Regions from separate parts of the Streptomyces canarius genome, predicted to be linked through region 1. Evidence: riboswitches for the same ligand, from Rfam matches in the RefSeq annotation. Region 1 holds a riboswitch; the other holds the start of a gene.

Region 1 (3,203 bases):
GGCCGGGCTCCCCGCCCCCTCACAGATCACCGCGTCATACGTGCCCCGCAACTGAGCCAGGCAGTCCAGCACCGTGCCCAGCAGCCGCTGTTGGCGCCCGCCGTGGTACCCGCGCGCGCTCAGTTCGCCCACCGGCTTGCCCAGCAGCACCACCTGGCTGCTCTGCTCGCCGCCGGGCTTGAGCAGCACCGGGTTCATCAGCGCGGTCGGCTCCACCCGGCAGGCCTGGGCCTGCATGGCCTGCGCCCGGCCGATCTCCGCGCCCTCGCGCGTGACGAACGAGTTCAGGGACATGTTCTGCGCCTTGAACGGCGCGACCTTCACGCCCTGGCGCACCAGCCAGCGGCAGATGCCCGCCGTCACGACGCTCTTGCCCGCGTCGGAGGTGGTGCCGGCGACGAGGAGACCACCGTTCACTTCCCACGTCCTTTCATCAGGGAGCGCGCGGCCAGCGTGGTGCCGAGCGCGAGCAGGCCGACGCGGCGCGAGAGCCGTACGGCCCGGTCGATGTCGGTGACGCGGACCGGCCGTCCGGTGGCGCCGTTCAGCACCGGGCGGTGTTCGACCCGGCCGCCGTAGGAGAGCGTCCCGCCCAGGCGCACGCCGAGGGCGCCCGCGAAGGATGCCTCCACGGGCCCGGCGTTGGGGCTCGGATGCCGCCGCGCGTCCGCCCTCCAGGCGCGCACGGCGCCGCGCGGATCGGGTCCGGCCACGGCGGCGAGTACGGCGGTCAGCCGGGCCCCCGGCCAGCCGGCGACGTCGTCCAGGCGGGCGGAGGCCCAGCCGTAGCGCCGGTGGCGGACCGACTTGTGACCCACCATCGCGTCCAGGGTGTTGACCGCCCGGAAGCCGAGCAGACCCGGGACCCCGGCCACGGCGCCCCAGACGAGCGCGCCGACCACGGCGTCGGAGGTGTTCTCGGCGACCGACTCGACCACGGCCCGGGCGATGCCGTCGGCGTCCAGCGCCTGCGGGTCCCGGCCGCACAGGTGCGGCAGCCGGGCGCGGGCGGCCTCGACGTCCCCGGCCTGAAGGGCACGCCCGACAGTGCGGGCCTCCCGGGCGAGCGAGGTGCCGCCGACGACGGCCCAGGTGGCGGCGGCGGCCAGCGCGGCGGAAGCGGTACGGGAGGGGCGTACGGCGCGTGCGGTCAGCGCGCCGAGGGCGACGGCGCCACCGGCGCACACGGCGGTGTGCAGCGCGCCCCAGCCACGGTGGTCGTGCCACAGGGCGCGTTCCACGGCCCCGGCCGCCCGGCCGAACGCGGCGACCGGATGCCCGCGGCGCGGATCGCCGAGGAGCAGGTCACCGAGGACGCCGGCGGCGGCGCCGTACGCGTATGTGCGATCGGCACCCATCGGCTCAGCCGGCCGTGGGAACAGGAACGGTCCTGGTACGGGTCCTCGATCGGCAGCCGAGCATGGCGATATGTGTCCTCACTCAGGGTGTCCGCGCCCTGGTTCGACGTGAAATCGGCGGTGAGAGTTCCTGGCTCCCGGGGTTCTTCCCCGGTGACAGTGGCGGGACCGCGCCGGATTCGCACCGGCTTCCTCTCTTGCCGCCGTACATGGCCTGGGCAGTCCACCACGTGCCCGGAACGGCCGTCAACTTGCCTTTGACCTGGGACGCCGGACTGTGCTGAGGCCCACATCGCCGGTCTGCCGGACGGTGGCCGGACGACATGCGTCGGCCCCGCCGGTCCCGCTGAAGCGGAGGCCCGGCGGGGCCGGCGTCGGGTGTCGGACCGTCAGGGCTTGACGACGATCAGGTAGATCCCGTACGCCACCGCCGCCGCACAGGCCGCGAAGCACACGTAGGCGCCGGTGACGGCGAGGGCGGCGGACCCGCCCCGGGCCGCGGCCTTCTCACGGCGCGACAGGCCGTTGATGCCGAGGGTGAACAGGACCACCAGGCCCACCGTGAACGCGAGGCTGACGCCGAAGACGGAGCCGAGGGCCGCCCAGTCGATCTTCATGGGGATGCTTCCTTCAGTAACCGTGTGCGCGGGGTCAGACCGCGGCGGCCGGCGGGGCGGCCGGGGCGGCGGGGGAGGGCTCGGTGGCCGGGGCGGCGATCACGGCCGTCAGGTCCTCGGTGACCAGGCCCGCCGGGGGCGGGGTCACGGCGGCGATGGCGGCGGTGACCACACCGGCCGGCTCGCCGGCCTCCTCGACCACGTTGGTGTGGTCGACGACCTCGCGGCGGGAGATCTTCCAGATCGCGGCGCTCGCGGCGACCAGGAAGACGGCGACGACGGCGGTGCCCCAGTCGCCCAGGTCGGTGACGGACTCGGCGCCCGCACCGACCAGCGCGGCGGCCGGGAGGGTCAGCGCCCAGGCGACGAACATGCGGGTCGCGGTCGACCAGCGGACCACGCCGCCCTTGCGGCCGAGGCCCGCGCCCATCACCGAGCCGGAGACGACGTGCGTGGTGGAGAGGGAGAAGCCGAGGTGGGAGGAGGCCAGGATGGCGGTCGCGGCGCTGGTCTGGGCGGCGAAGCCCTGGCGCGGCTCCAGGTCGGTCAGGCCCTTGCCCATGGTGCGGATGATGCGCCAGCCGCCGATGTAGGTGCCGAGTGCGATGGCCATGCCCGCCGAGAGGATCACCCAGGTGGGAGGGTTGGAGCCGGGGGCGATGGAGCCGCCCGCGACGAGGGCGAGGGTGATGATGCCCATCGTCTTCTGGGCGTCGTTGGTGCCGTGCGCGAGGGAGACCAGGCCGGCGGAGGCGATCTGGCCGGCGCGGTAGCCCTTGCGGGTGGCCTCGCCGTCGGCGGTGCCGACGCCGTAGGAGAAGCGGGTGGCCAGCAGCGAGGCGAGGCCCGCGACGATCGGCGCGGCGACGGCCGGGAGCAGCACCTTGGTGACCAGGGCGTCACCGTGGACGGCACCGAAGCCGGCGGAGGCGACGGTGGCGCCGACCAGGCCGCCCGTCAGGGCGTGCGAGGAACTGGAGGGCAGGCCCACCAGCCAGGTCAGCAGGTTCCAGAGGATCGCGCCGACCAGGGCGGCGAAGATGACCTCGGGACGGATGCCGGTCTCGTCGACGAGACCCTTGGAGATCGTGTTCGCGACCTCCACGGAGAGGAAGGCGCCCACAAGGTTGAGGACGGCGGACATGGCAACCGCGATCTTCGGCTTCAGGGCGCCTGTGGAGATGGTGGTGGCCATCGCGTTCGCGGTGTCGTGGAAACCGTTCGTGAA
Region 2 (3,203 bases), on a different contig from region 1:
GCCGAACACCGACTGCCAGTCGCTGGGCGGCAGTTCGCCGTGCGCACCGCGCCCCGGCCGGAAGACGTACCGCTCCCGGGCGGCGGAACCGGGCCCGGCACGCAGCGCCTCCTGGAACCAGCGGTGCAGATGGGAGGTGTGGTTGGGGACGATGTCCACGACGACCTTGAGGCCGAGCCGGTGGGCCTCACCCACCAGGGCGTCGAAGTCGTCCAGGGTGCCGAGGCGTTCGTCGACGCCGCGCGGGTCGATGACGTCGTAGCCGCCATCGGCGAGTTCGGAGGGGTAGAAGGGGCTCAGCCACAGGGCGTCCACGCCGAGGCCGGCGAGATGGCCCAGCCGCTCGGTGATGCCCCGCAGGTCGCCGAGGCCGTCACCGTCGGCGTCGGCGAAACTGCGCGGGTACACCTGGTAGACGACGGCCTGCCGCCACCAGTCGGGGTTCCTGGACGAGAGGTCCGGCGAGAGGTCTGCCATACGGGCTCCCAGGGGACGGACGACGGTACGGAATCTGTACCTGTCCACATTGCCCGGAAAGGGAACCTTGCACGGCCGTTCAGCCGACGCAGTGCTCCAAGAGCCCCCGGACGTCCTCGTCCACCACCCTGTACCGCACCACGCGCCCCTCCTTCTCCCCCGCGACGACCCCGGCCGCCCGCAGCAGCCGCAGGGCCTGGGAGACGGCGGGGTCGTTCATCCCCGTGGCGATGGCGAGATCCGACACGGCGAGCGGCCCGGTGCGGTGCAGCGCGACCAGCAGCGCCAGCCGGTTGGCGTCGGCGAGCAGTGAGAAGCGGTCGGCCCAGGTGCGCAGGCGCCCCGTCTCACCGATGGCGGCGATCGCCTCGCACACCCGGTGCCCGTCGATGGAACGACGGTCGGCTCGGTCGGCAGGCACGAGATGCATGGGGCCAGTCTGGCAGGCCCCTGTTTGTGATCTTCGATACCTGCGCAGGTACGCAGCTATGCAGGAAACCGCGTGCCCCTCTACGGTGGGCGGGCCGTGGTGTTCGGGAAGTCGATGGAAGGTCGACGCGGCCCTCGCCACTGTGATCGGGGAGTTCCCGTTCCGTCCGGCACCGCCGGGCCACTGGTCGCAGACCGGGAAGGCAGGGACGGCGGACGCACGACCCGTAAGCCAGGAGACCGGCCACGGCAGCTCACGAAGTGATCCACGAGGTGCTGGAGCGTGAACCCATGGCTGATGCCGCGTCTTTCCGCTGGCGACGTGAGGACACCGTCAAGACGGTGGGGCTGCTGGCGGTGATCGTCGCCCTGCACGTCGTCGCGTTCGGGATCCTCTACGTCCTCGTCGCGCCCGAGCACTACAAGGTGGGCACCGATGTCTTCGGGGTCGGGCTCGGTGTCACGGCCTACACCCTCGGCATGCGGCACGCCTTCGACGCCGACCACATCGCGGCGATCGACAACACCACCCGCAAGCTGATGGCCGACGGCAAGCGGCCGGTGTCGGTGGGGTTCTGGTTCGCGCTGGGCCACTCCAGCGTGGTGGTGCTGCTGGCGCTGCTGATCGCGGGCGGCACCTCACTGGCCGGGAAGGTCATGAACGAGGGCTCCACCACCCACCAGGTGCTCGGCTTCCTCGGCACGACGGTCTCCGGCACGTTCCTCTACCTCATCGCCGCCCTGAACCTGGTCGCCCTGGTGGGCATCCTGAAGGTCTTCCGGGCGATGCGCGCGGGCGCGTTCGACGAGAGGGAGCTGGAAGCGCACCTGGACTCGCGGGGGTTCATGAACCGCGTCCTCGGCCGGCTGACGAAGTCCGTCTCCCGTCCGGGGCAGATGTACCCGCTCGGCTTCCTCTTCGGCCTCGGCTTCGACACGGCCACCGAGGTGACGCTGATGGTGATGGCGGGCTCGGGCGCGGCGGCGGGACTGCCCTGGTACGCGATCCTCTGCCTGCCCCTGCTCTTCGCCGCCGGGATGAGCCTGTTCGACACCCTCGACGGCACCTTCATGAACTTCGCCTACCAGTGGGCGTTCTCCAACCCGGTCCGCAAGGTCTTCTACAACCTCGCCATCACCGGCCTGTCCATCGCCGTCGCCTTCTTCATCGGCACCATCGAGCTGGTCGGCGTCCTGCACGAGAAGTTCGGCCTGCACGACGACATCACCGGCTGGATCGCCGGCCTCGACCTGGACAACGTCGGCTACCTCATCGTCGGCCTGTTCGTGCTGGTGTGGGCGGCGGCGCTGGCGTACTGGAAGGTCGCCCGGGTGGAGGAGCGCTGGGCGGTCTCCCCGTCCGCCGCCGAGTAGCCGGCCAGGTCCTGGCTAGCGCGCGACCGTCTCCAGGTACAGCTTCACGTAACGGTCGGCGTCCACCTCCAGCGCCACGTCCACCAGGGCGCGTTCGCGACCGCCCTCGTGGATCTCGGACTCGCCGGGGCGGGGGCGGCGGTCGACGACGGTCTGGCCCCGGGCGGGGCCCGGGGCGAGGGAGACCTCGACCGGGAGCAGGCGGGTGGTGATGCCCTGCGGGTCGGCGACCGCGCACACCGCGCCCGCGTCGCCGAGGCCGCCCGCCTCCTCCGCCTGGGGCGGCTCGCCCTGGTGGGCCGGCCGGTGGGCGAGCAGCTCGCCGGCCAGGCGGGTGCCGGGCTCACCGCTCGCGCGCAGCCGGCGCACCTCACCGCTGTCCACCACGACCTGCTGGAAGACGTCGAGGCCGTACATGGTGATCGGCACCCCGGCGGTCAGCAGGATCGCCGCCGCCTCCGGGTCGTGCCAGACGTTGAACTCCGCGACCGGCGTGGCGTTCCCGGTCGCCACCGCCCCGCCCATGAACACGATCCGCTCGATGTTCCGGGTCACCTCGGGGTGGGTGCGCAGCAGCAGGGCGATGTTGGTGAGCGGCGCGGTCGGGATCAGCGTCACCGGGCGCGGGGAGGCCAGGATCTCCCGGTGCAGGAGGGTGACGGCGTCGACGGCCACCGGGGTCCGGGTGGGCGCGGGCAGGCCCAGGTCGCCCATGCCGTCGACGCCGTGCACCGGGGCCGGACGGGCCGGCTCCAGCAGCGGGCGCTCGGCACCCCGGGCCACCGGGATGTCGGGGGCGCCCGCCTGCTCCAGTACGGTGAGGGTGTTGCGGACCACCCCGTCCACGTCGGTGTTCCCGGCCACGCAGGTCACCGCCCGGAGGTCGAGTCCCGGGTGGCGCACGGCGAACAGCAGGGCCAGGG

The links. Region 1 has a riboswitch for cobalamin ahead of IE294_RS07230 (cobalamin biosynthesis protein). Riboswitches for the same ligand answer to the same signal wherever they lie in the genome.
Region 2: another riboswitch for cobalamin. It lies ahead of nicT (Nickel transporter NicT); the one in region 1 lies ahead of IE294_RS07230 (cobalamin biosynthesis protein).

What each region holds. Positions count from the first base shown of each region.
Region 1 covers NZ_BMVN01000004.1:59,768-62,970, reverse strand. The annotation lists gene IE294_RS07235 (cobyric acid synthase) at 1-417, opposite strand, end outside; gene IE294_RS07230 (cobalamin biosynthesis protein) at 414-1,358, opposite strand; cobalamin riboswitch at 1,464-1,601, opposite strand; gene IE294_RS07225 (hypothetical protein) at 1,748-1,975, opposite strand; gene IE294_RS07220 (inorganic phosphate transporter) at 2,010-3,203, opposite strand, start outside.
Region 2 covers NZ_BMVN01000013.1:7,823-11,025, forward strand. The annotation lists gene IE294_RS19735 (glycoside hydrolase family 13 protein) at 1-477, opposite strand, end outside; gene IE294_RS19740 (ArsR/SmtB family transcription factor) at 557-907, opposite strand; cobalamin riboswitch at 988-1,169, shown strand; gene nicT (Nickel transporter NicT) at 1,198-2,280, shown strand; gene IE294_RS19750 (nucleoside hydrolase) at 2,296-3,203, opposite strand, start outside.